4 regions of the Xanthobacter versatilis genome follow, and region 2 is predicted to be linked to each of the others. Evidence: predicted binding sites of a transcription regulator. Region 2 holds the regulator's gene; each other region holds the start of a gene.
What was found. The regulator PhoB, encoded in region 2, activates phosphate uptake and scavenging genes when phosphate is short. The targets are predictions, from matches to a motif close to TGTCATNNANCTGTCAT.
Positions count from the first base shown of each region.

Region 1: the regulator PhoB is predicted to act here: its motif matches at 3,188-3,204, upstream of V5F66_RS09520 (esterase-like activity of phytase family protein).
Region 3: the regulator PhoB is predicted to act here: its motif matches at 5,430-5,446, upstream of ugpB (sn-glycerol-3-phosphate ABC transporter substrate-binding protein UgpB).
Region 4: the regulator PhoB is predicted to act here: its motif matches at 6,075-6,091, upstream of V5F66_RS13245 (PstS family phosphate ABC transporter substrate-binding protein).

Region 1 covers NZ_JBAFVB010000003.1:434,944-442,598, reverse strand. Annotated here, with positions in the region: gene V5F66_RS09525 (glycosyltransferase family 39 protein) at 1-1,617, shown strand, start outside; gene V5F66_RS09520 (esterase-like activity of phytase family protein) at 1,705-3,126, opposite strand; gene V5F66_RS09515 (zinc transporter ZntB) at 3,335-4,330, opposite strand; gene V5F66_RS09510 (M20/M25/M40 family metallo-hydrolase) at 4,481-5,887, opposite strand; gene V5F66_RS09505 (ANTAR domain-containing protein) at 6,200-6,634, opposite strand; gene V5F66_RS09500 (helicase HerA-like C-terminal domain-containing protein) at 6,841-7,655, opposite strand, start outside.
Region 2 covers NZ_JBAFVB010000015.1:64,602-72,256, reverse strand. Annotated here, with positions in the region: gene V5F66_RS21255 (RrF2 family transcriptional regulator) at 1-39, opposite strand, end outside; gene V5F66_RS21250 (septation protein A) at 134-721, opposite strand; gene V5F66_RS21245 (biosynthetic peptidoglycan transglycosylase) at 851-1,522, opposite strand; gene V5F66_RS21240 (polyprenyl synthetase family protein) at 1,700-2,626, shown strand; gene V5F66_RS21235 (flavin monoamine oxidase family protein) at 2,753-4,072, shown strand; gene V5F66_RS21230 (flavin monoamine oxidase family protein) at 4,157-5,509, shown strand; gene phoB (phosphate regulon transcriptional regulator PhoB) at 5,867-6,568, opposite strand; gene phoU (phosphate signaling complex protein PhoU) at 6,652-7,380, opposite strand; gene pstB (phosphate ABC transporter ATP-binding protein PstB) at 7,502-7,655, opposite strand, start outside.
Region 3 covers NZ_JBAFVB010000002.1:101,836-109,490, forward strand. Annotated here, with positions in the region: gene V5F66_RS04160 (helix-turn-helix domain-containing protein) at 239-850, opposite strand; gene thiD (bifunctional hydroxymethylpyrimidine kinase/phosphomethylpyrimidine kinase) at 964-1,776, opposite strand; gene V5F66_RS04170 (Lrp/AsnC ligand binding domain-containing protein) at 1,922-2,158, shown strand; gene ugpE (sn-glycerol-3-phosphate ABC transporter permease UgpE) at 2,163-3,014, opposite strand; gene ugpA (sn-glycerol-3-phosphate ABC transporter permease UgpA) at 3,014-3,898, opposite strand; gene ugpB (sn-glycerol-3-phosphate ABC transporter substrate-binding protein UgpB) at 4,022-5,362, opposite strand; gene V5F66_RS04190 (acyltransferase family protein) at 5,679-7,655, shown strand, end outside.
Region 4 covers NZ_JBAFVB010000006.1:58,711-66,365, forward strand. Annotated here, with positions in the region: gene phnD (phosphate/phosphite/phosphonate ABC transporter substrate-binding protein) at 1-94, opposite strand, end outside; gene arsJ (organoarsenical effux MFS transporter ArsJ) at 161-1,420, opposite strand; gene V5F66_RS13225 (ArsJ-associated glyceraldehyde-3-phosphate dehydrogenase) at 1,422-2,465, opposite strand; gene arsB (ACR3 family arsenite efflux transporter) at 2,518-3,579, opposite strand; gene V5F66_RS13235 (arsenate reductase/protein-tyrosine-phosphatase family protein) at 3,661-4,548, opposite strand; gene pstS (phosphate ABC transporter substrate-binding protein PstS) at 4,594-5,622, opposite strand; gene V5F66_RS13245 (PstS family phosphate ABC transporter substrate-binding protein) at 6,168-7,169, shown strand; gene pstC (phosphate ABC transporter permease subunit PstC) at 7,332-7,655, shown strand, end outside.

The DNA of each region.
Region 1 (7,655 bases), on a different contig from region 2:
GAGATCGATCGTCGGCCAGGCGCGGTTGCGGATGCCTGTGCCGTCATCCTGCTTGCGGCCGTAACCGTCATCGCCGCCCTCACCTTCTCCGATTACGGGCTCGGCTGGGATGACTTCACCCATTCCCAGTACGGCGACCTGCTGTACAAATACTTCTCGTCGGGATTGACGCAGCGGAAAGTGTTTTCCTTCGTCAACCTGTACTATTACGGCGGCGGCTTCGACCTGCTCGCCGCCTCCCTCGCCAAGGCCATGCCCTTCGTGGACGTGTTCGACATCCGCCGTCTGCTGGGCGCGCTGGTGGGCGTCGGCGGCTTCTTCATCGTGTGGCGCATCGGGCGGCGCCTCGCCGGCCCGTGGGGTGGCTTCGCCGCCATGGCGCTGCTGATGATCTGCCCGCTCTTCTACGGCCACATGTTCATGAACGTGAAGGATGCCCCCTTCGCCGTGGCCGTCGCCGGCGTGCTCTACGCGATGGTGCGGGCGTTCGACGAATTCCCCAATCCCTCCCCGCGCACGGTCACCCTGTTCGGCCTGTCCCTCGGCCTTGCCATCGGCACCCGGGTGATGGGGCTGATGTGCGGCGTCTTCATCCTCGCCGCCATCGGCTTCCTGTTCGTCACGGAAGCCCGGCATCTGGGCCTGAAGGCGGCGCTGAAGCGCAGCCTCGCCTTCACCGGCATTCTCGCCCTCGGCCTGCCGCTGGCCTATTTCGTGATGGGCATCCTGTGGCCCTGGGGCGTGGCCGAGCCGCTCAATCCCCTGGTGGCGCTGAAGTATTATTCCAACTTCTGGGAAGTGCCCTGGCGCGAGATGTTCGAGGGACGGCCGATCCTCGTGCCCGACATGCCGCGCTCCTATGTGCCAACCCTGTTCTCGGTGCAGATGCCGGAACTGTTCCTCGGCCTCGCCCTTGCCGGTACGGCGGGCGCCATCGTGTCCGCCCTGTTCGGCAAGGATACGCCGGCCAAGCGCGCCCGGCTGGTGCTCATCGTCACCGCCGCCTTCTTCCCGGTGCTGCTCACGGTGACGGCCCGGCCGGTGGTCTATAACGGCATCCGGCACTTCGTGTTCGTGACGCCGGCCCTGGCCCTGCTCGGCGGCGTCGCAGCCTCCTGGCTGTGGGAAAAGGCGCAGCGCCTGCCGCGCCTCGCCCAGGGCGCCGTGGCGGCCGCCTTCCTGGTGGGCCTCGCCATGCCGGCGGCGGCGTTCCGCAACCTGCACCCTTATGAATACACCTACTACAACCATATGGCGGGTGGCATTCAGGGCGCCGACAGCAAGTTCATGCTCGACTACTGGGGCCTCGCCTTCAAGCAGGCCACGGAAGAGCTTGACGAATATGTGGAGCAGCACCGCCGGTCCCTGCCTCAGGGCCGCAAGCTGCGGGTTGCGGTCTGCGGACCCTACTTCGCCGCCGCCGCCGAGCTCGGCCCGCGCTATGAAACCACCTACGACAGCAGCAGCGCGGACTTCTATCTGCGCCTCGGCGAGTTCTACTGCGCCGACGTGAAGGCGCCACAGCTGGTCAAGATCGAGCGCGAAGGCGTCACCTACGCCACCGTCTATGACGTGCGCGGCCGGCCCTTCCCCAGCGTGTTCGCCGCCGGGCAGTAGGCCCCACAGGTCCCCAATGATGAAGGCCGGGCACCTGCGTGCCCGGCCTTTTCGTTTGCACCGTCGTCCAGCTTGTCCGCCTGACGCTCAGTTCGCCTTCAGCAGCTCCGGCACGGAGAGCAGGACGAACTCGTTGTCGTCGTTCTTCTGCGGGAAGCGGCCGGCGGAGTACGGCAGGTTGTTGTCGTTGCCCACCACGATCTCGGTGGGGCTCACCATCACCACGTTCTCGATGGTGAAGAAGGGCATGTCGAGCACGCCCTCGGTGCCGCCCTGCCGCGCCTTGCCATTGGGGTCCTTGATGGCGAGCAGGTCGATATAGCCCACCTTGCGCACCAGCTGGCCCGCAGTCTCGGGCGAGAACTCCACCTTGTAGACGCGCTTGAACTTGGCCGGCTTGTCGAAGCAGGTCGGCTCCACCTTGCCCTCGGCGCAGGCCTTGAAGCGCGAGCCCTCCAGGCTGTCGCGCTCGATGATGAGGCCGTGGGTGTCGTCGATCATGTTGAAGTCGCCGATGGCGTTGCCGGCCACCGCCAGCGGATATTTCCAGGACCGGCCGGTCCAGTCGCGCTTGGCGATGTCGAACTCGACGATGCGCAGCACCTCGCTGTCACCCACCTTCTCCTTGCCGCCGGCGGCCGCATCGAACAACGGGCCTTCCAGCAGCGCGTACAGCTTGGTCTTATCAGGGGACAGGGCCATGCCCTCGAAGCCCTTGGAGCGATAGACGTTGAACGCCGCCTTGGCGTCCGGCGCCGAAGGGGTGCTGACCGCCGGATGATCGGGCGAGCGCGCCGGCTTGCCGTCCACCTTGGTCTCGAACACGGCTTTCACCTTGCCGGTGAGGTCGGTCTCGATCAGGAAGGGTCCAAACTCCTCGCCGAACCAGATGCTGTCGCCCACCACCTGGATCGATTCGAGGTCGAAGTCGGCGCCGGTGAGATAGCGCTTCTCGGTGCCCTCCATGACGATGGGATAGGGCACCTTCTTATCCGGATCGTGCAGGAAGACGGTGGCGAGGCGCTCGATCTTGCCGTCCTTGAAATCCATCGTCAGGCGATGGGCCATCAGCATGGCGTCGGGCGAATTGGCCTTGGAGCCGAAGCCGTTGTCGGTGAGCACCCAGAACCGGCCGTCACCTTCCGAGACGATGCCGGAGAAGCCCTGCACCGGCTGGCCCTCGAACGGCAGCGACAGGCCGGTCTCGCGCGGGGCGGACTTGTCGGAGAGGACGCTGACGCCCTTCACGCTGCCCACCTGGTCGATGCGCTTGCGGTCGGCGTTGGTGAACTTGCCGGAGGTCTTCAGATCGGCCGGCGCGTCCGCCGGCGCGGCCACGAAGCTGGCGGCCGGCAGCACCGCCTGTCCCACCAGGATCGCCGGATAGGCCGATCCTTCCGAGGGGGCGGAAGCCGCCTTGTCAGATCCAGCCTTATCCTGGGCGAGGACGGGCGTCGCGAGGGCAACGCCAGCGAGCAGCACAAGGGTAAACGATTTCAAGGTGCGCATGGGGAAAACCTCCCAAGGGTCCGATGCGCCCTCCACCTGCCGCGCAAGCGTTGACGGCCCCGCGACAGGCCGACGACACTTCCGTTACGTTCGGACATCCCCACCGATGCGCTCAGTCACGGTCTGTGACCGGCGCCGGGAAGGCTTCGCTCAGCTACCGCAGGACTTCACCAAGGGCGGGTGAGTCGCCCTCGCCAGCCCGCTGGCCTCAGATCCACTTCAGCTTGCGGAACAGCCACAGCAGCACGAAGCCCAGCACCAGCATGGCGACGGCCAGCGCCCAGAACGCCTCGGGATCGGTATTGCCGGGAATGCCGCCCACATTCATGCCGAACATGCCGGAAATGAGCGTCATGGGGGCGAACACCACCGTCACCACGGCCAGCACGAGCATGGACTTGTTCATCTGCTCGGCCCGGGTGTCCACCATCTGCTCGCGGATGATGCCGGCGCGCTCGCGCACGCTGTCCAGCTCTTCGGCGAATCGCGCCACCCGGTCGGCGGCGTCGCGCAGGCGGTTCCTGTCCTTCGGCCCCATCCAGGGATCGTCCTCGAGGGCAAAATGGTTGAGCGCCTCGCGCTGGGGGGCGATGTGGCGGCGCAGCTTGACGGCGACACGGCGCAGGATGGCAATCTTCGGCAGCATCTCGGAGGCGAGGGTGGCGAGCACCGTGTCCTCCAGTTCGTCCGCCTCGTCGATGAGCTTGTCCACCACCGCGTCCACCCGCTCCACGAGGCGCGTGGACAGGTCGGCCACGAACTCGCCCTGGCTGCGGGGGCAGCGGCCACGGGCGAGCGCATCCTCGAAATCGGCGATGGCGGAGAGGAAATCGTGCTGCACCGAGAGCACGCGCCGCGCATCCACCCACAGGTGCACGGTGATGAGTTCCTCGGGCAGGGCATTGCGCTGCAGGTTGATGCCGCGCAGGGAGAGCAGCGCCCCTTCGGCGAACATGGCGCAGCGCGGCCGGCAATCATCCTCGGCGATGGAGTCGACCACCGAGGGATCGAGGCTGCTGTGCTGCCGCAGCCAGGTCTGCGGCGCGCGCGGCAGATAGCGGAAATGCAGCCAGATGAAGCCGCCGTCCGGCGCCGGCTCCACCAGCGCCCGGTCAAGCGGCAATCGAGTGGCGCCGCCCCGCCCGTCGAATCGCCACGCCGAAAGCAGTCCTTCGGCATCCATCTTGAGCGCGGGGCGTTCCATAGGGCGTCCTCGGGGCGTCTGGAGGCTACGTCTGGCGCATCCTGGGGCGGCGTTCAACCGACCTGGCCCGGCCTTCCTCGCACGATTGCGCGCCGCACAAAAGTGGGCGCGCAACGTAAGGGGCGAGAGGGCGCGCGCCTGTGTCCGCCCTCAGGCGAGGGCTTCGAGGATGCGCACCCAGCTGCGGGTGCCCTTGTGGAACGAACTGAGGTCGTACTTCTCGTTGGGCGAGTGGACCCGGTCGTCATCGAGCCCGAAGCCGATAAGCAGGGTATCGACCCCCAGCACGTTCTTGAACTGGCCCACCACGGGAATGGACCCGCCCGAGCCGACGGTGACCGGGGCGATGCCCCATTCCGCCTCCAGCGCCCCGGCGGCGCGGGAGAGGTCCGGACTCTCCGGCGGCACCAGGAAGGCGCGCGCCCCCTCGCCCCAGGAGAAGACAGCCTCGCAGTCCGCCGGCACGCGGGCGGCGACGAAGGCCTCGAAGCCGGCGCGGATCTTCGCCGGGTCCTGGTCCGCCACCAGTCGGAACGAGATCTTGGCAGTGGCCCGCGCGGGAATGATGGTCTTGGTGCCGGCCCCGGTATAGCCGCCGAACATGCCGTTGACCTCGAAGGTGGGCCGCGACTGGATCTGCTCGATGACGAGCCGGTCGCTCTCGCCCGCCGCAACCCCAAGGCCCACCGGATTGAGGAAGGCCTCCGCGGTGAGGCCGAGGCTTTCCCAGCGCTGGCGCACCTCGGCGGGCATCTCGCGCACGTCGTCGTAGAAGCCCGGCAGCGTGACCCGGCCAGAGGCATCGTGGGCCTCGGCGATGAGGCTTGCCAGCACATGGATGGGGTTGCGCGCCGCCCCGCCGAACAGGCCGGAATGCAGGTCCCGGTCGGCGCCGACGATGGTCAGCTCGGTGTGAAGGATGCCGCGCAGTGCCGTGGTGATGGAGGGGGTCTTCGGGTCCCACATGCCGGTGTCGCAGACCAGGGCGAGGTCGGCGGAAAGCTCGGACGCGTGGGCGGCGAGGAAGGCCGGCAGGTTGGGCGAGCCGCACTCCTCCTCGCCCTCCAGCAGCACGGTGACATCCACCGGAGCCCCCGCCCCGACCGACTTGAAGGCGCGCAGAGCCTCCAGGAAGGTCAGCACCTGTCCCTTGTCGTCGCAGGCGCCGCGGGCGACGATGGTCTTGCGGCCGTCCGGCGTCGCGCCGAGGCGCGGCTCGAACGGCGGGGTCTCCCACAAGTCGAGGGGGTCCACCGGCTGCACGTCGTAATGGCCGTAGAACAATACGCGCCGAGGGGCACCTGTGTCGGTGCGGGCGACCACCACCGGATGGCCCGGAGTCGGGTGGACCGTGGCGGCGAAGCCGAGCGCGCGCAACTCTCCCGCCGCCCATTCCGCAGCCTGGGTGCAGGCCGCCTTGTGGGCGGGATCGGTGGAGATGGAGGCAATCTTCAGGAAATCGAACAGCCGCGAGAGCGCGGCATCGAGCCCGTCGTCCACTGCCTTGAGCGTTGCATCAAGGCGCGTTGCCTCGCGTGTTTCAGTGCGTCCCGCCATATGGGGTCTCCGTCGCGCGGGCCATGCCCGGCCCACAATCGCGACGGATGCTGGCTTTCCCACGCGCATCTGGCAAGCAGCCATGACGCAGAACGCGCCGTGACGACAAGACGCCACGGCGGAGAAGACACGACAGGCGGAATTAAGAGGCGCCGCAAAACGGGCGCCAACATACGTGCCCCGCGCGACGCACCCCACTTAAGTCGGGCGCGACGCACCATGCGCGGCGACCCGCCGGACTTCGTCCGGCAAGCCAGGCGTTTCCTTCTCCGGCAGAACACCACTGTCAGAGACAAATCAGCCGGACGACGATCAGCTAGCGCTGACGAGATCCGCTGTCGGCTGCACGACGGGGGACGAAGCCGGACGCGCCAGCCGGCGCGCGCGCTGCATCACTGATCCGATGCGTCGGTAGAGCAGCCGCGGAGCGAGCGGCGCGCCGAGCGCGGCGTCATAGCCAGCACGGCTTGCGGCCCGCACGAGAAGCTGGGCCGGGACTTCCGCGATCAGGACGGCAGGAATGCCGGCACCGAAGCGGAACGGATTGGCAGGGGCATCCTCCGGATCATCCACCTGAACGACGAGCACATCGGCCGATCCCAGAACCGCGGGATCAGTCACTTCGTCGAGCGCAGCGACCTCGCGCACTGAACCGACGCCGAGCGCGGTCAGGGCAGCTTTGGTCGCAAGGCGACGTTCCATATGGGAATCAACCAGAAGAATGCGGGCGATCGGCAACACCTTCATGAGGCGCTCCAAGTCGGGGCGCGCCTGTGAGCGATCCGCCTGGAAGGACAGGGCTCTGGCGCGCGCGTTGAGCAGCTCCCCAGTGAGACCCCGCAATCCCACTGGAATACCGCAATTATACCGCCCCGCCCGCGCCAACGCAACAGAATACGTTTTCGGGCTCCAAGATCAGTACAAACTGTCGTTCGTTCCCCTTTAGGTGAACGTCAGCGTCGGATGGAGCCGAGGATGCCGCGCAGGATGGCCCGGCCGAGACCCGTGGCCACGGTTCGCGCCACCTGGTTCACCACCACCTCGGTGGTGGTCATGCGGGTGCTGGGCCGGCCGCCGCTCCGCGCCGTCCCGGATGGCGTCCTGCCGGCGGCCTGGCCGGTGCCCAGCACGCTGTCGAGCACCCCGCCAAGAAATCCGCCGCCGTCGGAGGCCGCCGCCTCCTGCGGGGCGGCCTTCTCCTCGATTCGCTTCTGCAGCATCTCGAACGCCGATTCGCGATCGATGGGCGTGTCATAGATGTGCCCCACCGGGCTCCTGGCCATCACCGCCGCGCGCTCGTCGGCGCTCAACGGGCCGATTCGGCCGCAGGGCGGGCGGATGAGGGTGCGTTCCACCATGGAGGGCACGCCATTGCCCTCCAGCATGGAGACCAGTGCCTCGCCCTTGCCCAGCTCCATGATGACCTGAGCGGTGTCGAGATCGGGATTGGGCCGGAAGGTCTCGGCCGCAGCCTTCACGGCCTTCTGGTCACGCGGAGTGAAGGCGCGCAGGGCGTGCTGCACCCGGTTGCCGAGCTGGGCGAGCACGCTTTCGGGAATGTCCAGCGGGTTCTGGGAGACGAAATAGACACCCACCCCCTTGGAGCGAATGAGGCGAACCACCTGCTCCACCTTGTCCAGCAGCGCCTTGGGCGCCTCATCGAACAACAGATGCGCCTCGTCGAAGAAGAAGACGAGCTTCGGTTTGTCCGGATCGCCCACCTCTGGCAGGCGCTCGAAGAGTTCCGACAGAAGCCACAGCAGGAAGC
Region 2 (7,655 bases):
CGCCGCCTTGAGACCATACTTACCTTTTTTCGTCAGCATGCTGGGCCCTCTTTCGGGCTTATGCGGATGTGCGAAGCCTCAGTCAACCGGCAGGCGCGTGTAAAACCGGGGCGCGAAAGGCCGGGGCGGCGCATCAGTCCTCCTGCGGGCCGTCCTTCAACTCGTGGCGGGCCATGAGCGGAGCCTGGGCCATGGCGAAGGCAAAGGTGAGCGGGAGGTAGCCGAAGGTCTTGAAGGCCACCCAGGTATCGGTGGAGACCGAGCGCCACACGATTTCGTTCAGCACCGCCATGACCAGGAAGAACACCCCCCAGCGGATGGTCAGGACGCGCCAGCCCTCCTCGGTGAGCTTCACCATGCCGTCGAACACGTAAGGCAGCAGCGGCTTTTTAAAATAGAGCCCCCCCAGCAGCAGCACGCCGAACAGGGCATTCACCATGGTGGGCTTGAGCTTGATGAAGTGGTCGTCCTGCAGCCACAGGGTGAGGCCGCCGAACACCATCACCACCAGCGCCGACACCAGCGGCATCACCGCAATGCGCCGCGCCAGCACCCACATTGCGAGCAGCGCCGCCAGCGTCGCCACCATGAACACGCCGGTGGCCACATAGATGCCGCCATAGCCGTTGGCGGCGAAGAACAGCACCAGCGGGCCGATTTCGAGGCCGATCTTGAGCCAGGGGCTCATCTTGGGACGGGCGGGTGCGGTGGATTGCGTCATGACCGGGCCGGTGGGAGGAAGGTGCGCGCCGGATGACCGGCATCGCGCGTTCCCCCATGTGGCGCCTGCAGGCGCCACAATCAAGAAGCTCGGCGCCCGTGGACGCACCTTCGGACCACTTTCGGCGGGTTACCGCAGCGGCCCGAGGCAGGCCGTCAGCTCCGGCCCCTCCCTGGGCACCCGCGCCTGGAGCCGGGATGCGAGGCGTTCCACGCCGGCGGAAGGGTTGCCTGCATCGCGCCGCCGGGGGTTGGGCAGCATCACCGCCAGCAGGGCCGCCTGCCGCGCATCTACCCGCGCCGCGGGGATGCCGAAGGCCCGGCGCGCGCCCGCTTCCACCCCGAACTCCCCGTTCGGGCCCCATTCGGCGATGTTGAGATAGATCTCGATCAGCCGTCTTTTGCTCACCACCAGGTCCAGCCACAGGGCCAGCGGAATCTCGAACGCCTTGCGGATCAGCGCCCGCCCCGGCCACAGGAACAGGTTCTTGGCGATCTGCATGGGGATGGTGGAGGCGCCGCGGGCGTCGTCCAGTTCGTCCGCCTTGTCGATAGCGGCGCGCATCTCGTCGAGGTCCACGCCCCAATGGCTGCAGAAGCTCGCATCCTCCGAGGCGATGACGGTGCGCACCAGCGCCGGCGACATCTGCTCGATGGGGGTCCAGACCCGCTCCACCCGCTTGCCCTCAACCCACCGCAGCAGCATGAGCGTGGAGACCGGGTTGACCACATTGTAGGCAATGGACAGCATCAGCGGGATCGCGGCGAGGGCCAGCATCACGCGCAGCACCAGAGCGACCATCAAAAACCTCCCTCGCCCGTCGGGCGCGGCCAATCGGCTTGACCCGGCCTTCTGGTTGGGGCACCCGGTGGCCCCCGTCAACGGCGCGCCCGGCCCGGGCGTTCCCTCCCGCCCCGTTTGTGGCCCGCAGGCGTCGGCCCGCAGGTTCTGGCCCTTTTGCCCCAAGGTGACCCGATCGTGACCTTTTCCCTCAAGGACCGGCTCGACGCCTCCGCCGCGGCCACCGAGGCCCGCCTCGCCCTCGCCCTCGCCGACGCCGCGCTCCCCGGCGAGCGGCTACGGCCCGAGCGGCTGATGGCCGCCATGCGCCACGGCGCGCTCGGCGGCGGCAAACGGCTGCGGCCGTTCCTGGTGATCGAAAGCGCGGCCCTGTTCGGCATCCCGGCCGATCAGGCGGTGACGGCCGCCACCGCCATCGAGTGCATCCATTGCTATTCCCTGGTCCATGACGATCTGCCAGCCATGGACGACGACGATCTGCGCCGGGGCCGGCCCACCGTGCACCGGGCCTTTGACGAGGCGACCGCCATCCTCGCCGGCGACGGCCTGCTCACCCTCGCCTTCGACCTTCTGGCGGGGGAGGATGCCCATCCCGATCCGGCCGTGCGCATCGCACTGGTGCGGGCGCTGGCCCGCGCTTCGGGCATCGGCGGCATGGTGGGCGGGCAGATGCTGGATCTCGCCGCCGAGGGCCGCTTCTCGGGCGGCACCCCCCTCGCCCTGGCGGAAGACGCCATCCGCGACCTCCAGGCCATGAAGACCGGCGCGCTTTTGGCGGTTTCCGTCGAGGCAGGCGCGCTTTTGGGTGGCGCCACGGCGGACGAGCGCACGGCGCTCCTGGCCTATGGCCGGGCGCTGGGCGCCGCCTTCCAGATCGCCGACGACATCCTCGACGTGGAGGGCACCGCCGAGGAGGTGGGCAAGAAGGTGGGCAAGGACGCCGCCGCCGGCAAGGCGACCCTGGTCTCCCGCCTCGGCCTGCCCGCCGCCCGCACCCTGCTCGACCGGCTGGTGGCGGATGCGTCCGCCGCCCTCGCCCCCTTCGGCGCGCGCGGCGCGGTGCTGGCCGAGGCCGCCTTGTTCGTGGCCAACCGGCGCAACTGAGTTTCCGCGTTACCGTGCGCCCGTTCCGCGCGCGATCATGTGACGGGAACGCCCATCAGGCCGGTTCAACCGGGGCCGTTCCGGCTTTATGGTCACGTCCGAGACGGACAGGGCCGGACCATCGTGATGAACCGCCGCAAACTGCTCGCCCGCGGGGCCGCGCTGGCCGCGGTGCCCCTCGCCGGCCCCTATGCCGCCCTGGGGCAGGGGGCGGAGTCCGATGTCATCATCATCGGCGCCGGGGCGGCAGGCATCGCCGCCGCCCGCCGCGTCGCCGAGGGCGGGCACAGCTATGCGCTGATCGAGGCCTCCGGCCGGGTCGGTGGCCGCGCCTTCACCGACACCACCATCTTCGGCGTCCCATTCGATGTGGGCGCCCACTGGATCCACACCCCGAGCCTGCATCCCCTGTCCGCCTTCGGCCGGGCGGCAGGCCTCGACCTCTATGGCGCGCCCGACTACGGCCGCCTGTTCATGGATGGCGCCGAGGCGGGCGAGAGTGACAGCTCGGATTTCTTCGCCGCGGTGAAGCGGGGCGAACGCGCCATCATCGCCACCGGCGAGGCGGGGCGCGATGTTGCTGCCGGCCGGGTGCTGCCGAACCTCGGCAACTGGGCGCCGAGCGCGCGCTTCGCGCTGGGGCCGTTCTCCTGCGCCAAGGAGCTGGACCAGGTCTCCACCGTTGATTTTTCAAGGTCCGAGGAGAAAGACGAGGACGAATTCTGCCGGCAGGGCTTCGGTACCCTGGTGGCCAAGCTCGCCGCACCGCTCAGCGTGCGCCTCGGCACCGCCGCCCGGACCGTGGACCTTGATGGGCGCCTGGTGTCGGTTGCCACCGATCGCGGCACGCTCAGGGGCCGGGTGGTCATCATCGCCGTGCCGCCCAGCGTGATCGCGGCCGGCAAGCTGCGCATCCTGCCCCGCCTGCCGGAGCGCGTCCGCACTGCGGTCGAGACCGTTACGCTCGGCACCTACGACCACATCGCCTTCGATCTGCCGGGCAACCCCGCCGGGCTGAAGGCGGATGAACTCATCTATTTCAAGGTGGAGGGGCCGCGGGCCTACGGCCTGCTTGCCCGCATCAACGGCGGCAGCCTCCACAGCCTGGAAGTGGCCGGCGCCGTCGCCGAGGACCTCGCCAACAGCCCGCCGGAGGCCGCGCACGCCTTCCTCCTGGAAGCTCTGACCCATGAGTTCGGCGCCCGCACCGCGGCGAAGGTGAGCAAGGTGCACGCCACCCGCTGGAGCCGCGAGCCTTGGGCGCTCGGCGCCTTCACCTGCGCCCTGCCCGGCTACGCCCACATGCGCCAGGCCTTCATGGAGGTCTTCTCCGACCGCATGATCTTCGCCGGCGAGCACGCCCATGAAACCCTGTGGGGCTCGGTGGGCGGGGCCTGGCTCTCCGGCGAACGGGCGGCCAGGCAGGCACTGGGCGTGCTGGGGTAGGCCCGCCGCCGGAGGGCCAGGACCGATGGCGCGGCGCCGAGGCCCCCCTCCCCCGCGCGCGCGGGCCATGCTAGCGTCCGGCCCGTGACCGATCCGCGCCTTTCCCCCCTCACCCGCCGTGCCTTCCTTGCCGGAGGCGCCGCCCTCGGCGCCCTCCCGCTGGGCGTCACCCGCGCGCTTGGCCAGCAGGGCGAGGCGGATGTCATCATCATCGGCGCCGGCGCCGCCGGCATCTCCGCCGCGCGGCGCATCGCCGAGGCGGGACGCTCCTACGTGCTCATCGAGGCGACGAACCGGGTGGGCGGGCGCACCGTCACCGACACCGCCGTGTTCGGCGTGCCCCTCGACCTCGGTGCGGCGCGGCTCAACATGCCGGCGGCCCGCCCCATGGCCGCCTATGGACGGGCGGAAGGGCTCGACATCGTCCGTGCCCCCGAGGGCGGCCGGCTCTATGTGAACGGGCGCGAGGCCCGCGATACGGACTACGAGGCCTTCGTCGCCACGGTGCGCCGCGCCGAGCGCGCCATCGGCGCCGCCGGCGATGCCGGGCGCGACATGCCCGCTGCCCGCGCCCTGCCCGACCTCGGACCGTGGGGACACACCGCCCGCTTCGTGGTCGGGCCCATCGGCTGCGCCAAGGATCTCGATCAGGTCTCCACGGTGGATTTCGCCCGCGCCGAGGAGCGCGAGGGGGAGGAGATCTGCCGCCAGGGCATCGGCACGCTGGTGGCCCAACTGGCGCGGCCGCTGACGGTGCGGCTGGAGACGGTGGCCCGCAGCGTGGAACTGACCGGCCGCCTCGTCACCGTGCAGACCAACAAGGGCACCCTTCAGGGGCGCTCTGTCATCGTCGCCGTGCCGCCGAGCGTGATCGCCAGCGGCAGGCTGCGCATCCTGCCCAACCTCCAGCCGCGCTATCGCATGGCGGTGGAGAAGATCACCCTTGGCGCCTACGACCACATCGCCTTCCGCCTGCCGCGCAACCCGGCCGGCTTCGCGGCGGACGAGACCGTCTATTTCAAAGCCGACGGCCCGCGCGCCTATATGATGCGCGCCCGCATCGGCGGCACCGACCTCTATACGCTGGACGTGGCGGGCGACGTCGCCACCGGCCTCGCCAACGCCGCGCCCGAGGCGGCGGCAGCCTTCGCGAAGGAGGCGCTGACGCGGGAGTTCGGCGCCGACACCGCGGCGCGGATGGGCAAGGTGCACGCCACGCGCTGGAGCAAGGAGCCCTATGCGCTCGGCGCCTTCTCCTGCGCCCTGCCCGGCTACGGCAACATGCGCCGCGCCTTCATCGAGACCGTGGGCGGCCGCATGGTGTTCGCCGGCGAACACGCCCACGAGACCCTTTGGGGCACCGTGGGCGGCGCCTGGCTGTCAGGCGAGCGGGCGGCGCGGCAGGTGCTGGGGCTGATCGGGGTACGCTCGGGTTAGGAGAGCGCCGAGGCAGGCCATTGGGACCAATGGACCGGGGGGCGTGGCCGGGTTTGGAAAGAGCCGCCGCCACCCCCTCTCCCGCGTGCGGGGGAGGGTTGGGGAGGGGGCAGGCCCTCTCCCTCCTCACCGGTTGCACCAGGCAAAGGCACCGCTCGCCCCACCCTGCCCTCGCCCGCAAGCGGGACAGGGGGAGACCGGCGCTTCCCGCTCATCTCACCATCGTCGCCCTCCGGCTTGACCGGAGGGTTCATCTCGCCGCTTGTCCAAACCCCGGCCGCAGCATCCCGGCCGTTCCATGGACCCTCCGGTCAAGCCGGAGGGTGACGGCGCTCCCTCGTCGTAAGGCGCCGTCCCTCAATGGGAGCGGGCGAACATCTCGTTGAAGGAATAGCCGGCGCCACGGACGGTGCGGATGGGATCGGACTGGCGGCCGCGGTTGATGGCCTTGCGCAGGCGGCCCACATGCACGTCCACCGTGCGCTCGTCGATATAGACATCCTGGCCCCACACCCCGTCGAGCAACTGCTCGCGGGAGAACACGCGGCCGGGGCTCTGCATGAGGAATTCGAGCAGGCGGAACTCGGTAGGGCCGAGATGCACCTCGCGGCCGGCACGGTGGACCCGGTGGGTCTCCCGGTCGAGCTCGATGTCGCCGGCCCGCAGCAGGGTGGCCACGTGCTCCGGCTTGGCCCGGCGCAGCAGGGCGCGGACGCGGGCGAGCAATTCGGGCACCGAGAACGGCTTCACCACATAATCGTCGGCGCCGGTGGCGAGGCCGCGCACGCGCTCGGTCTCCTCGCCGCGGGCGGTGAGCATGATCACGGGCAAGCGCTCGGTCTCGGGACGGGTGCGCAGGCGCCGGCACAGCTCGATGCCGGACAGGCCCGGCAGCATCCAGTCGAGGATGACGAGATCGGGCACGCTCTCGCGCAGCCGCGTCTCGGCCTCGTCGCCGCGGCCGACGCTTTCCACGCCGTAGCCTTCCGACTCCAGATTATAGCGGAGCAGGAGGGTCAGGGGCTCCTCATCCTCGACGATCAGAATATGCGCCGGCACTGTCTATCACCTGTCTTCACTACTTCGGCCGCCCGACCCGGGTGGATCCGGATCGGGAGCAGCCATCACGTCCGCTCAGCCCATCAGGCCTGGGCGGAACGACCGGGAAAGGCCAGGGTGGTCTCGCTGGAAGCATCCGCCTTGGGACGGCTCTCCGGCAGGTTCTGGCCCGTGACCATGTAATAGACGATCTCCGCGACGTTGGTCGCGTGGTCGCCGATGCGCTCGATGTTCTTCGCGCAGAACAACAGGTGCGTGCACACGGAGATGTTGCGCGGGTCTTCCATCATATAGGTGAGGAGCTCGCGGAACAGGGACGTGTACATGGTGTCGATGGCGCCGTCGCGGCCCCACACTTCCACCGCCTTGGCCTCGTTGCGGGCGGCGTAGGCGTCGAGCACTTCCTTCAGCTGTTCCAGCACCAGGTCGGAGATGTGCTCCACGCCCCGCACCAGCTTGGCCGGATGATACTCGCCCTCGATGGCGATGACACGCTTGCCCACGTTCTTGGCCAAGTCGCCGATGCGCTCGAGGTCGTTGGCGATGCGGATCGCCGACACGATCTCGCGCAGGTCGTTGGCCACCGGCTGGCGCTTGGCGATGACGAGGATTGCGCGATCCTCGATCTCGCGCTGCATCTGGTCCACGGTGCTGTCGAGCAGCACCACCTTCTGGGCCAGGGCGCCGTCACGCTTGATGAGCGAGGACACGCCATCGGCCACCAGCCGCTCGGCGAGGCCGCCCATCTCCACCACCTTGCGGCCGATTTCCTTCAACTCCTGGTCGAAGGACGAAACGGTATGCTCCGGCATCGGAATGATCCTTCTCAAGCATTTTCCGGCGAAGCGGGCAAAGGCTCGCGTGACGAAAATGCACTAAAGCAAAAACAGGAGGCAGCGTCGCGGCGGACTGGCCGCAACGCTGCCTGAACCCTCAGCCGAAGCGGCCGGTGATATAGTCGCGCGTCTTGATCTCCTTCGGATTGGTGAAGATCACGTCCGAAGGCGCCACCTCGATCAGCTCGCCGAGATAGAAGAAGGCGGTGATGTCGGCGCAACGCGCGGCCTGCTGCATATTGTGCGTGACG
Region 3 (7,655 bases), on a different contig from region 2:
TCCCGGCCGCGAGGCCGGCGCGCCAAAAGACAGGGCACATCAAGCCGTCATGGCCGGGCTTGTCCCGGCCATCCACGCCGTGCCGCATGTGCGCCGTTCGTCGTTTCACGACCAGCCGTGCCGCGTGGATGCCCGGGTCAAGCCCGGGCATGACGATGGTTGGAAGCAATCTCCCTCCTCCGCAAGCGGGAGAAGGGTGGCGCCGATCCCGGCTGCCGCGCGCCTCAACGCAGGTCCATCACTCCAGCACGGCCGCCTTCAGCAGGCACACCATGAAGGCGCGGGCGGGGGCGTCGGTGCGGTTGCGGATGACGTGGCGGCGGTCGCAGCGATAGCGCACCGTCTCGCCCTCCTTCACCGTCTCGATGACGCCGCCCACCTCCACCTCCAGCGTGCCCTTGAGCACGGTGAGGCATTCCACCGAGCCGCGCTGGTGGCCGTCGGAATCCAGTTCGCCGCCGGGAGCGGCGTCCATATCGTAATATTGTAGCCACTCCACCGTCTTGATCCAGCCGATGATGGAGAGCCGCACCAGCCCGTCCTCCGACAGCAGGATCGGCGTGTCGGCGCGGGTCAGCTTCTCCACGAAGGGGGCGTCGTCGGAGGAGGCGAGCACCCGCTCCACCGTCATGTCCAGCGCCTGCGACAGGCGCCACACGGTGGCGAGCGTCGGATTGGTCTCGTTGCGCTCGATCTGGCTGATGATGGATTTCGCCACGCCCGACTGCTCGGCGAGGTCGGACAGGGACAGGTTATAGGCCTTGCGCAGGCGCTGGATGGTCTTGCCGAGCTGGCCGGTGATGACCTGCGCGCCGGTCTCGAGGGTGTTCCCGCGCTCCTTGACTGCCATGCCCCGCGATCCTTAATGCCGAACGAACGTTCGCTGAGCCGGACGATACTCAGCAAAGCCGCGCGAGGGAAGCGGCGCCTGCACGGAAAAGGTGATGCGCGGCGGGCCGGCGCTCATTTCCCCCATAGCTCGAAGAAATGATGCACCGGACCGTGGCCTGAGCCGATGTCCAGCTCGTCCGCCGCGGCGATGGCGCCGGAGATATAGGCCTTGGCCCGGCCGACGGCAGTCTTGAGGTCCGATCCGCCGGCCAGCCCTGCCGTGATGGCGGAGGAGAGGGTGCAGCCGGTGCCGTGGGTGTTGCGCGAGGGGTGGCGGCGGGCGGCAAAGCGTGTCACCGCGCCGGGAGTGATGAGAAGATCCACGCTCTCGGGGCCTGAACCGTGCCCGCCCTTCATCAGCACCGCGCCGGCGCCGAGGGCGAGCAGGGCCTCGCCCTGCCGGCGCATGTCGTCCTCGGTTTCGGCCATGCCCACGCCCAGCAGCTCCGCCGCCTCCGGAAGGTTGGGGGTGATGAGGTGGGCGAGCGGGATGAGCACGGCTTTCAGGTCATTGAGCGAATCGTCGGTGAGCAGGCGCGCGCCGGAGGCCGCCACCATCACCGGATCGAGCACCACCGGGCCGGCGCCGTGGCGGGTGAGCCCCTCCGCCACCGTGCGGATGGCGCCGGGGCGCGACAGCATGCCGATCTTCACCGCGTTGACGGCGAGGTCGGAGAAGACCGCATCCATCTGCGCGGCGATGAAGGCGTCGGGCACATCGTGGATGGCGCTGACCCCCAGCGTGTTCTGGGCGGTGAGGGCGGTGATGACGCTGGCGCCATAGGCGCCCAGCGCCGAAAACGCCTTCAGGTCCGCCTGGATGCCGGCGCCGCCGCTGGAATCCGAGCCGGCGATGGTGAGGGCGATGGGGACCTTCCGCGACATGGACCTGCCGTGCTCCGCTCTCGGGGGTGAGGAGTGCGGGCCACCCTTGCCAGTCCCGGCGGTTTTGTCCACCTTGGCGCCGCCGGCCCCGACCCCGCCGACCTTGTGGCGGGGCGTGTCGATGCAGCCTCAGCGGAGTTCAGCCGTGGTTCCCTTCTTCGTCCAGATCAAGTGTCAGCTCGGAAAATCCTACGAGGTGGCCGACGCCATCGCCAATGCGGAGATCGCATCCGAGATCTATTCCACGGCGGGCGAGTTCGATCTGCTCATCAAGTTCTACGTGGAAGAGGGCACGGACATCGGCCACTTCGTGAACCAGAAGGTGCAGACCTTCCCCGGCATCCAGGACACCCGCACTATCATCACCTTCAAGGCGTTCTGAAGCCTCACTTCTCGGTCTCGGTCAGCCCGCGCACGAACAGCCGCTGCAGCGCCGCGATCACCAGCACCGGCGGCACCAGCGCCAGGATGGCGGTTGCCATCACCAGGTGCCACACCGGGTCCGCCTCCGCCGCCGCGCCCACGAGGCGGCGGATGCCCATGACCACGGTGAAGTAGCTGGCATCCGTCGTCACCAGCAGAGGCCACAGATACTGGTTCCAGCCATAGAGGAACAGGATCACGAACAGGGCCGCGATATTGGTGCGCGAGAGCGGCAAAAGGATCGACCAGAAGAAGCGCAGCGGCCCCGCGCCGTCGATGAGGGCGGCTTCCGTCAGCTCGTCCGGAATGGTCATGAACACCTGCCGGAACAGGAAGGTGGCCGTGGCGCTGGCGATCAGCGGCACGGTGAGGCCGGCGTAGGAATTGAGGAGATCCAGCCGCGCTGCCACCTCGAAGGTGGGCAATATGCGCACCTCCACCGGCAGCATCAGCGTCATGAAGATGAGCCAGAAGGCCGGCACCCGCAGCGGAAAGCGGAAATAGCAGATGGCGAAGGCGGACAGGATGGAGATGGAGATCTTCCCCGCCGCGATCACCACCGCCACCACCAGCGAGTTCCACAGCATGGGGCCCACCGGCGGAATGCCCGCCGTGGACGATCCCGTGGTGAGCGCGAGGCGGTAGTTTTCCACCAGATGCGGGCCGGGCAGGAGGCCCACGCGGCCGGAGAGGAAATCCGAGCCCGCATAAGTGGAGGCCACGAACGCCACATAGAGCGGCAGCATCATCACCGCCGCCCCGGCGATGAGCACCAGGTGGGCCAGCAGCAGGGACAGGCGCGAGGTGCCGGCCATCAATAGCTCACCTTGCGCTCGATATGGCGGAACTGGAGCGCGGTCAGCGCCACCACGATCACCAGCAGCACCACCGACTGGGCCGACGAGCCGCCGAGGTCCAGCCCCTCGAAGCCGTCGCGGAACACCTTGTAGACGAGGATGGTGGTGGCCCGCCCCGGCCCGCCGCCGGTGGTGGCGTGGATGATGCCGAAGGTATCGAAGAAGGCATAGGTGAGGTTCACCACCAGCAGGAAGAAGGTGGTGGGCGCGAGCAGCGGCAGCACGATGTGGCGGAAGCGCTGGAAAGGCCCTGCGCCGTCCAGCGCCGCCGCCTCCAGCGCGCCCTGGGGAATGGCGCGCAGGCCCGCGTAGAAGAACAGGAAATTGTAGCTCACCTGCTTCCACGCCGCAGCGAGGATGACGAGGGTGAGCGCCTGCCCGCCGTCGAGCACGTGGTTCCAGGAGATGCCCATGGTGCGCAGGGCGCGGGCGATCATGCCCACCGAGGGGTCGAACATGAACAGCCACAGCACCCCGGCCACCGCCGGCGCCACCGCATAGGGCCACACCAGCAGCACCTGGTAGAGCCCGGCGGCCTTGCCCAGCGCATCCGCCGCCGCTGCGAACAGGAGACCGAGGCCCATGGCCAGCGCGGTGACGCAGAAGGCGAACAGGAAGGACACGCCCACCGCCTCCAGATAGGCCGGATCGCGCAGCAGGGCGGCGAAATTGCCGAGCCCCACGAAGGTGCTTCCCAGACCGAACGCATCCTGCGCGAACAAAGACGAGACCAGCGCCTCCCCCGCCGGCCACACGAAGAACATGAGCGTCACCGCCACCTGCGGCAGCAGCAGCAGATAGGGCGTGATCTTGCCGGGGAAGGTGACGCGCTTGGCTTGCATGGGGTTAGCGCGCCGTCATCGTGGGTTCCAGAATCCAGCGACGGCGCTGCCGGAGCCCACCACCGCTGGGGCCCGGCTCTCCTTGCGCTATCGCTTCAGTCGGCCGGGACACGAGGGCATCCCTCACGGATTGGCCTTCTCGAACGCCCGCAGTTGCTCGTTGCCGCGGGCTTCGGCGGCGGCGAGGGCGGCTTGCGGCGTCTTCTGGCCGGCCAGCGTCGCCTCCAGTTCCTCCTCGATCACGTCGCGGATCTGCAGGAAATTGCCGAAGCGCAGGCCCTTGGAATTGGCCGTGGGTGGGTTCAGCGTCATCTGGCGGATGGAGACGTCGGTGCCGGGGTTCTTCTCGTAGAAGCCCTGGGCGCGGGAGAGGTCGTAGGCGGCCTGCGTGATGGGCAGGTAGCCCGTGTTCTGGTGCCACCACGCCTGCACCTCGGGCCGCGAGAGATAGCCGAAGAACTTGGCGACACCCTTGTATTCCTCCGCCGGACGGCCGGTGAGCACCCACAAGGTGGCGCCGCCGATGATGGCATTCTGCGGCGCGCCCTTAACGTCGGGCCAGTAGGGCATCATGCCGTAGCCCAGCTCGAACTTCGAGTTGGCGAGGATGCCGGCCCGCGCCGCCGAGGAGCCGATGCTCATGGCGCATTCGCCGGAGAAGAATTTCGGGTCCGCCTTCGACTGGCGGCCGCCATAATCGTAGATCTTCGTCTTCTGCCAGCGGGCGAGGGCTTCCCAGTGCTTCTGGGTGAGCGGGTTGGCGATGGTGAGGCGGGTGGCGGTGCCGCCCAGCCCGTTTTCCAGCGTGCCCACGGGCACATTGTGCCAGGCGGAGAGGTTCTCGACATTCACCCAGCTCGGCCACTGGGTGGTGAAGCCGCACGGCACCCCGGCCGCCTGCACCTTCAGCGCGGCCGCCTCCACCTCGGGCCAGGTCTTCGGCGGGGTTTCCGGATCAAGGCCGGCTTTCCGGAACAGATCCTTGTTCACATAGAGGATGGGGGTGGAGGAATTGAACGGGAACGACAGCATGTTGCCGGCGGTGTCGGTGTAGTAGCCCGTGACTGCCGGCAGATAGGCCTTGGGGTCGAACGGCTCGCCGGCGTCGGCCATCAGCTTGTAGGTGGGATAGATGGCGCCCTTGGCGCTCATCATGGTGGCGGTGCCCACCTCGAACACCTGCACGATGGCTGGATGCTGCTTGGCCCGGAAGGCGGCGATGGCCCCGGTCATGGCCTCGGGATAGGTGCCCTTGAATACCGGGACGATCTTGTACTCGCCCTGGGTGGCGTTGAAATCGGCGGCGAGCTTTTCCAGCTTCTCCCCCAGCGGGCCGGCCATGGCATGCCACCACTGGATCTGGGTCGGGGTCTGGCTCTGCGCCGCCGCCGGCTGGGCGAGGGTCGCGGCGAAGGCGGAGACGACGAGCGCCGTGAGCACGCCGCGTCGGGACGAATGGACCATGTGAGCCTCCACGGAAAGCGGCGGTGCCGTGCGGCCCGCGTCAGATCCGGATGGATGAAGTCCTAGCGTTACCGTTCCATGACAGACGGCGATCAAAGCGCCAACGACACGCCTTGACCCGACCGCCGCCATCCTGCCGCACGGCATGCCCCCGGCGCCAGAGGCGGCGGAGCGCCGGGCGCTTCGAACCATCGTCACCCTCCGGCTTGACCGGAGGGGCGATCTTGCCGCCCCCCGATTTGCCGGCTCCGACCCGCTGGGTTATGGAAGGCCGGCGGAGAGGACGTGAACGCGTCACGGATCAGGGCGGAATCGGATGGGTTTGGCTTATCGGGCCGACGTGGACGGCTTGCGAGCGGTTGCGGTCGGAAGTGTCGTTCTGTACCACAGCCATATCCCGCCGTTTACTGGCGGCTATATCGGCGTTGATGTCTTCTTTGTCGTTTCCGGTTTTCTGATTACTTCGATCCTTTATCGGGAAATCAAGGCCGGCACGTTTTCACTACTGGATTTCTATGATCGCCGCATAAGGCGCATCTTCCCGGCCCTGTTCCTGGTGCTGGCGGTGACGACGCTGCTCGCCGCGCACATCCTGCTGCCGCGGCAGATGGTGCTGTATTCCAAATCGCTGCCGCCCTCGGCGCTGTTCTACGCCAACATCTATTTCGAGCAGACGCTCAATTATTTCGGGGCGAAGGCCAACGATACGCCGCTGCTGCACCTGTGGTCGCTGGCGGTGGAGGAGCAGTTCTACATCGTTTTCCCGCTGCTGCTGTTCGCCCTGCTGCGGCTCGGCGGGCGGATGCTGGCAGTGGGCGCCATCGTGGTCATCGCGGTGGCCTCGCTCGCCTATGCGCAGATGGCGCTGACCGATGCGCCCTCCATGTCGTTCTACATGCCTATGAGCCGGGCCTGGGAGCTGATGGCGGGATCGATCCTCGCCCTGGTGGCATGGCCGCGGGTGGCGCCGAAGATCGCGGCCTGGGTGGCGCTGGCGGGCATGGCGGCGATCATCGTGCCGGTCTTCGCCTATAACTACCTCACGCCCTTCCCGGGCTTTGCCGCCTTGCCCGCCGTGCTCGGCGCGGTGGCGGTGATCTGGGCCGGGGCCTGCGCGCCGGAGGGCGTGGTGTCGCGGGTGCTGAGCCTGCCCGGCTTCGTCTATATGGGCCGCATCTCCTATTCGCTCTATCTGTGGCACTGGCCACTGCTGGTGCTCGGGGTGGTGTGGAAGGGGCGGGCCCTCACCTATTTCGAGGCCGGCGGCGTGGTGCTGTTCGCGGTGCTGCTGTCGGCCCTGTCGCTGAAATATGTGGAGACGCCCCTGCGCCGGCCGCAGGCGCTGGGCGGCAGCCGGCTGGCGCGCTTCGGCGCGGGCGCTGCCGCCATCCTGGTGGCGGTGGGGGTTTCCGCCGGCATCGCGCAGGCGGGACGGGGCTTCTGGCCCATCTCCCAGCGCGGCGCGGCGGCAGAGGCGGCGGCCGACGACCAGAGCCGGTCCCAGAAGAACTGCAACAACATGCCCGAAGGCTGGCGCCCCCGTAACCTGACCGCCATCGCCGACTGCGCCCGCGGCTCCAAGGCCGCCGAGGGCCGCTACGACGCGGTGGTGTGGGGCGATTCCCATTCCGGCGCCGCCTTCATCGGCTTTGCCGAGGAGTTGGAGCGCCTGGGCCTGACCACGCGCATGGCGACCATGCCGGGCTGCCCGCCGCTGCTCAGCGCCGCGCGGTCGAGGGGCATCGGCCCGCCGGGGGCCTGCAACGCCTTCAACGAGGCGGTGCTGGCGGAGATCCGGCAGGTGAGGCCCAAGCTGGTGATTCTGGTGGCCCGCTGGTCCCTGGTCACGCGCGGGCCGGCGCTGAATGCCGCCCTCATGCGTGGCCGTGGCGGCGAGCCGCCGGAGGTGGACCAGCTCTTCAAGTCGCTGCTGGAGGGGCTGGACACCACCATCGAGGCGGTCACGGCCCTGGGCGCGCGGGTGCTGCTGGTGGGGCAGGCGCCGGAATATCGCTATGCCCCCAACCACTGCTTCGCGTGGAAGGAGTTCTACGGCGGCGATTCGAACGCCTGCCTGTCCCAGTCGCGGGCCGATGCCTTCTTCTACCTCGCCGACGGCAACGCCCTGCTGGCGCGGGCGGCGGCACGGCACCCGGGCACGGACGTGTTCCTGTTGTCCGACGTGTTCTGCGACCAGGACCGCTGCCGGGCCAGCAAGGGCGATGCCTTCTTCTACGTGGACGGCGACCACCTCTCGGCCACCGGCGCGCGGGTGTTCAGCGTCGACGACCGG
Region 4 (7,655 bases), on a different contig from region 2:
GTGGGTCGAGCTTGAAGTCGGCATGGGCGATGCTTGGCCCCAGGCACATGGCGGCAAGCAAGAGGGTGCGTGCGAGAAAGCGCGGTAGCGTCATCTCTTCTCTCCAGTGACGGTGTAGTTCAATCGGACGATGCTGGTACGCGAACTCGAAGCCGGAGCCTTATCTGCTCGGTGCCGGCGTTCCCATCGGCTGGGAATGAAGCGGCAGCAGGAGGGTGGTGCCAAAACAGACGGCGAGCATCAGGGCCGACCCCCCGAGGCAGGCATAGATCCCACCCACCTGATAGAGCAGGCCGGACAGGAGGGTGCCGATGAAGCGCCCCGCTGCATTGGCGGCGTAATAGAAACCCACGTCCTCGGCTGCCTTCTCCGATCCGGCATAGGCCAGGATCAGGTAGGAATGCAGGGAGGAGTTCACGGCGAAGGCGGCGCCGAAGATGGCGAGCCCGATCACGACGATGATGTCCGGCCGCAGGGGTGTCACGGCGAGGAGCACGGCGATGGCCACCGGCACCAGAGCGAGGCCGAGCGCCCACCAGCGCGCCGCTGGCACTTCCTTGGACAGGCCGTCCGGGCTGCGGCTCACCACGGCGGGCGCGGATGCCTGCACGATGCCGTAGCCGATGGTCCACAGCGCGAGGAAGCCGCCCACCATGGGAAAGGTCCAGCCCATCCCATAGAGGAAGACCGGCACGCCCACCACGAACCACACGTCCCGCGCGCCGAACAAGGCGACGCGGGCAGCAGCGAGCAGGTTCACACCCCGGCTCTTGCCGAACAATTCTCTTGCCGAACTACTCGCCTTGGCCTTGCCCATCATAGGCGGCAGGGACAGCAGCACGCCGAGAAGCACCAGCGCCAGCACGGCAGCCATGAGCCACAGCGACAAGCGAAAGCCGAACGCCTCCAGGAGCACGCCGCCAAGAAAGAAGCCGAAGCCCTTCATGGCATTCTTGGAACCGGTGAACCACGCCACCCAGCGAAACAGGCGCCCCTCGGCGTTACCCTTGGCCTCGGCCTCCGTCACCTTGATGGCGGACTTGGAGGCGGTCTTGGTGAGGTCCTTCGCCACGCCGCACACGCCCTGCGCCGCCACCACCCAGGCAACAAGAACGGCCGTTTCCCAGGTGGGCGACATGGCGGAGAGCAGCAGGAAGCCGGCGATCTGGGTCGTGAGCCCGACTGTCAGCATACGGGTGATGCCGAAGCGGGCGGCGAGCCAGCCGCCGATGAAGTTCGCCCCGATGCCCGCCGCCTCGTAGAGCAAGAACAGGAAGGCGAGGGTGAAGGGCGAGTAGCCGAGCTTGAAGAAGGTGAACAGCACCAGCATGCGCAAGGCGCCGTCGGTCAGCGTGAAGCCCCAATAGGCCGCGGTGACGATGGCGTAGTTGCGCAGGCCCGCGGAGGATGACGCCGCCATCTCACAGCCCCACGCGTTCGAGGTGGCAGGCAAGGTCCACCATGCGGCAGGCATAGCCCATCTCGTTATCGTACCAGGCATAGACCTTGAGCAAGGTGCCGTCGGTGACGAGGGTGGACGGCCCATCAACGATTGCGGAGCGGGTGTCGCGGGCGTAGTCCGCCGACACCAAAGGGCGCGGCTCGAAGCCGAGGATACCGTTGAGCGCACCCGCGGCGGCCTTGGCGAACAACGCGTTCACCTCGTCCGCCGTGGTCTCGCGGTTGAGCTCGAACACGCAGTCGGTGAGCGAGGCGTTGAGCACCGGGGCGCGCACCGCATGGCCGTTCAGCTTGCCCTTCAGCTCGGGATAGATGAGGGCGATGGCGGTGGCGCTGCCGGTGGTAGTAGGCTGCAGCGAGAGCATGGCCGAGCGGGCGCGGCGCAGGTCCTTGTGGGGCGCGTCCACCACCACGTTGGTGTTGGTGGGATCGTGGATGGTGGTGATCTGGCCGTGGCGGATGCCGATGGCCTCGTGCACCACCTTCACCACCGGGGCGAGGCAGTTGGTGGTGCAGGAGGCAGCGGTGACGATGGGATGCGTCTCTCGGTCGTAGAGCTGCTCGTTCACCCCCACCACAACGTTCAGCACGGACGGGTCTTTCACCGGCGCGGCGACGATTACGCGCTTGGCGCCGCGCTTCAGGTGACCTTCGAGCACGGCGGGGGTGAGAAACTTGCCGGTGGACTCCAGTACGAGGTCCACGCCGAGATCGCCCCAGGGGATATCGCCCGGCGTCGCGTGAGAGGAGAAAGACAAGCTCTTCTCGCCGATGCGCACACTATCCGCGCCCTCGGCTGCGATGGGCGCACGCCAGCGCCCCTGTACGCTGTCGAATTCGAGGAGATGGGCGATGGCTTCCGCCCCACCCTTGATCTCGTTGAGATGAACGATCTCGAGCCGGTTGTTGCCGCGCGGATCATTGTCCGGGCGGTAGGCCGCCCCCATGGCCGCGCGAAGCGAAAGCCGTCCAATGCGGCCGAGGCCGTTGATCCCTACTCTCATGGCACCGTCATCCTCGCAAACTTTGAAAAGGTGCGGCGTTGCCGCGATGATCTCAGGCTTTGGTGCGGTCGCCGGCGTCCGTCACCCTCACGCCGCCGGCTTCGTACCAGTCCTTGGTATGGTTCACGATCCACACCACCGAGAGCATCACCGGAACCTCGATGAGCACACCCACCACGGTGGCGAGAGCCGCACCCGACTTGAATCCGAACAGGCTGATGGCGGCAGCCACCGCCAGCTCGAAGAAATTGGAGGCCCCAATGAGGGCAGAGGGGCCGGCCACGCAGTGGGCTTCGCCGGACAGCCGGTTCAGGAGATAGGCAAGGCCCGAGTTGAAATAGACCTGGATCAAGATCGGCACGGCCAGCAGCGCAATCACCAGCGGCTGGGCGAGGATCTGCTCGCCCTGGAAGGCGAACAGCAGCACCAGGGTGGCGAGCAGCGCCACCAGGGAGAGCGGCTGGAGCACGCCGAGCAGGCGATCGAGCCCGGCCTGTCCACCGGTCGCCAGGATGCGCCCGCGGAGGAGCTGCGCCGCGATCACCGGGACGACGATGTAGAGCATCACCGACAGGAAGAGTGTGTCCCACGGCACGGTGATGGAGGAGAGCCCGAGCAACAGCCCCACGACGGGCGCGAAGGCGACGATCATGATGGCGTCGTTCAGCGCCACCTGGGACAAGGTAAAGTGGGGCTCACCCTTGGTGAGATTTGACCAGACGAACACCATGGCCGTGCAGGGCGCCGCCGCCAGAAGGATGAGGCCGGCGATATAGCTATCGATCTGGTCGGCTGGCAGGTAGGGTCGGAACAGATAGCCGATGAACAGCCAGCCGAGGAACGCCATGGAGAACGGCTTCACCGCCCAGTTCACCAGCAGCGTCACCGAGATTCCGCGCCAGTGCCGGCCGACCTCCTTGAGCGCGGCAAAGTCGATCTTGACCAGCATGGGCACGATCATCAGCCATATGAGGATGGCTACCGGCAGGTTGACCCGCGCCACTTCCAGCGCCCCGATGGTCTGGAACACGGACGGCGCCAGCGCGCCAAGCGCGACGCCGGCGATGATGCACAGGAACACCCAGAGAGTGAGATAGCGTTCAAACACGGACACGGTGCGGGATCTCCCAAGGCCGCCAGCTGCGGCCGATTGCGGCGAGAGCGTGGGCGCGGTCTGTTTCAGGACGACGACAGTTCACGCGGCCTGTCCCGAGAGTGTGAGGTCCGTCGCTCCCTCCATTTTCCCGATCTCGCCGATGCGCTCCTTGAGCGAAGCAAGATCGAGCTGCTCAAATGGCAGGTTGACGAAGGCGGAGATACGCCCGGCGAGCCGACGGTAGGTGGCAACGAAGGCAGCCTTCTGCTCAGCTTCGGTTCCCTTCACCCGGATCGGGTCGGGCAGACCCCAATGGGCCTGTAGCGGATGACCGGGGAAGGCAGGGCAGATTTCCCCAGCTGCGGCGTCGCAGGTAGTGATGACGAAATCCATCTGGGGCGCATCCGGCCTGGCGAACCCATCCCAGCTCTTGGAGGCGAGGTTCGTCGTGTCGTAGCCGAGCGAGTCGAGCAGATCGATAGCCATCGAGTGCGGCTTGAGCTTCGGCCGACTGCCGGCCGAGTAGGCCTTGAAGCGGCCTCGCCCCTCGCGGTTGAGCAACGCCTCCGCGATCAGCGACCGTGCCGAGTTGGCCGAGCAGACCAGCAGAACATTGTAGACGCGATCATTCCCAGCGGCAGGACGCAGCTGTGGAAAGGCCGCGGGGCCGGTCCCGCACCGGGGGGAGACGGCAAAACCCATCTCCGCCATCAGTTGGCTCAGCACAGGGCCCGCTGTGGACAAGCTGACGGCATAGATGATGGACCGTCCCTCGCGCCGCGACGTGACAAGGCCGGCACGCTCCAGCACGCCGAGGTGCACCGACATGGTATTGTGCGCTACCGCCAGCAGGCGGGCGATGTCGCCCGCCTGAAGGCCATAGGGCACATAGCGCAGCAGAAGACGATAAGTCTCGAAGCGCGTGCCTTGGGACAGCGCATCGAAGATCCGCGTGGCGTCTTCCCCATTCAGCTTCGTCTCGTCCATCTTGTCTCACCGTTCGAATGCTGCTCACGCGTCAGCCCAAGTGCCTCAGGCGCCGCCCTTGAAGGTCCTGGCCCAATAGTCCTTGACCTGCTGGACCAGAGCCGGCGGCAAGGGAACATAGCCGAGCTCGGACGCAAATTTCTCGCCCTCGCCCAGGGCGAAACGCCAGAACTCGAAGGCGGCTTGGCTGTTCGCCGGCACCTTCGGCTCGCGGTACATGAGAGCGAAGGTGGTCGCCGCAATAGGATAGGCATCCTCGGCGGGGGAATCGGTGATGACGACGAAAAAGTCCTTGGCGCCGGCCCAATCGAAGCTCAGCGCCGCCGCCTGGAACGCCGCCGCGCTGGGTGCGATGAACTTGCCAGCACGGTTCTGGACGAGGCCATAGGCCAGCTTCACCTGCACCACATAGGTGTATTCGACATAGCCGATGGCATTCGGGACCCGCTTGACCTCGGTCGAGACCCCTTCGTTACCGCGCGCGCCATACCCCACCGGCCAGGCGACTGCGCTGCCTTCGCCGACCTGCTGCTTCCACTCCGGGCTCGCCTTGGCAAGGTAGGACACCCAGTTGAACGTGGTTCCAGATCCATCGGAACGGTGCACCACCACGATCTTCGCGTTGGGCAGCTTGACGTCGGGATTGAGGGCCCTGATGGCGGGATCGGACCAGGTCGTGACCTTGCCGAGATAGATGTCAGCGAGAAGGGCGCCGGTGAAGCGGAGCTGGCCGGGCCCCACGCCGTCCACGTTGAACACCGGAACGACGCCACCGAACACGATGGGGAACTGGCCGAGGCCATATTTCTCCAGTTCTTCCGGCTTCAGCGGCTTGTCGGACGCGCCGAAATCCACCACCCCGTCCTTAATACGGTTGACGCCGGCCGACGAACCCACCGACTGGTATCCTACGATGTGGCCTGTGCGCTCACGAAACGCCTCCGCCCATTTCCAGATGATCGGATAGGCGAAGGTGGAGCCGGCACCCCGCACCTCCGCGGCGCGCGCCGGAGGCGCGAACATCGACAGGGCCGCGAGCGTCGCCGCAGCTGTCCAGACAAGAATGCGATTCACGGCTGGCCTCCCTTGGGTCCTAGCGACATATCGCTGGAAACAGATAGCTCCATACGAGTCATTATGTCGATAGGAGTGGACAGATCGCTATATGGCCTTCATGTCACTCTTGTGACGCCATTTGCGTCGCGCCAATCGCAGCGATAGTATAAATTATCGATATGTCGATACAAATGGAAATGATGTAATGTAGAGACGGAATGCTCGCGAGGTTGAGAGGCAAATTTGTTCGGGAGGAGAAATGAATAATAGGCGCTTCATATGGACTTTATATAAGTAATATACGTCAATCGAAGTCGGATAGCCTCTCAAAAATTGCAATCAACCATGGACAATTGCCACGATGTCCATATGATTTACATGAAATAAAGCCAACCATAGCCTAGAACTACGTTGCGTCATATTCGATAAAATCTCTGTTGATTCAGGAATATCGCTCGATATACACAAATTGTCATGAATTTGTTACATAACATGCTTAGAGCCCGTGAGGCTAGGTGAGCATCAGAAGCCCTAGCGGCACTGTCCAGGGAGACGGCATCCTCATGAAGATCATCACTCTCGCGAGCGCCCTCGCGCTGCTCGCTACCGGCGCGGCCTTCAACGGCGCCGCTGCCCAGGCACTGGTCAAGGTCGACGGGTCGTCCACGGTATTCCCCGTGACCGAAGCCATGGCGGAGGAATTCCAGAAGGCGAACAAGGATATCAAGGTGACGGTCGGCATCTCCGGTACCGGCGGCGGCTTCAAGAAGTTCTGCCGCGGAGAGATCGACATCTCTGACGCCTCGCGCCCCATCACCTCCGCCGAGCAGAAGGCCTGCAAGGAAGCCGGCATCGAGTATATCGAATTGCCGGTCGCCCTTGATGCGCTCACGGTCATCGTCCACCCGTCCAACACCTGGGCGAGCGAGATGACGGTTGCGGATCTGAAGAAGATCTGGGAGCCCGAGGCCCAGGGCAAGATCACCAACTGGAAGCAGGTCCGCGACAGCTACCCGGATCGGCCGCTGGTGCTCTACGGCGCGGGCGTCGACTCAGGCACTTACGACTATTTCACCGCCGCCATCGTCGGCAAGGAGCATTCCAGCCGCGGCGACTTCACCGCATCGGAGGATGACAACGTGCTGGTCCAGGGCGTGGCGGGCGATCCCAACGCCCTCGGCTTTTTCGGCCTTGCTTACTATGAAGAGAACACCGGCAAGCTGAAGGCGGTGAAGATCAAGGTCGATGACGCCGCGCCCGCCGTGGAGCCGTCGGTCGAGAACGCCCGCACCGGCAAGTACCAGCCTCTGTCGCGGCCGATCTTCATCTACGTGAACAAGAAGGCGGCCGAAACCCGTCCGGAGGTGGCGAAGTTCGTTGAGTTCTACCAGGACCCGAAGCACGCGGTCGAGCTGGTCAAGGAAGTCGGCTATGTGCCGCTGCCCGAGGCCGCCCTGAAGGTGTTCCAGGAGCGCTTCAAGAAGCGTGAGATCGGCACCGGCTTCACCGGGTCCAAGGTCGGCGTCTCCGTCGAGGATCTCGTCAAGGAAAAGCTCGTCTACTGACAGGTGATCTTGAGGGACCTGAGGGAGGTGCTCCGGCGCCTCCCTCCATTCAGGTGAGGGTTGGACGTGGTCGCACCGGTGTCTCCAGACTCAAGAACAGGCCGGTTGCGCCTGACGGTTTCTCCGGTCTTCCTGGCGCGACGCCGGGTGGTGGACCGCATCATGCGCGTTGTCCTGTTTCTCAGTGCCGCACTCTCTGTCCTGGTCACGGCGGGCATCGTCTACGTCCTCCTGTCCGAAAGCCTGAAATTCTTCGCACAGGTGTCGATCATCTCCTTCCTGACCGACACACAATGGACGCCGGTGTTTCAGGACAAGCACTTCGGCATCATGACTCTGGTATCCGGTACTTTGGTGAGTTCGCTCATCGCCCTGCTCGTCGCGATTCCAGCCGGTACCGTGCTCGCAATCTATCTGTCGGAGTTCGCGCGGCCACAGGTGCGCGAGACCATCAAGCCGTTTCTGGAGCTTATCGCAGGCGTGCCC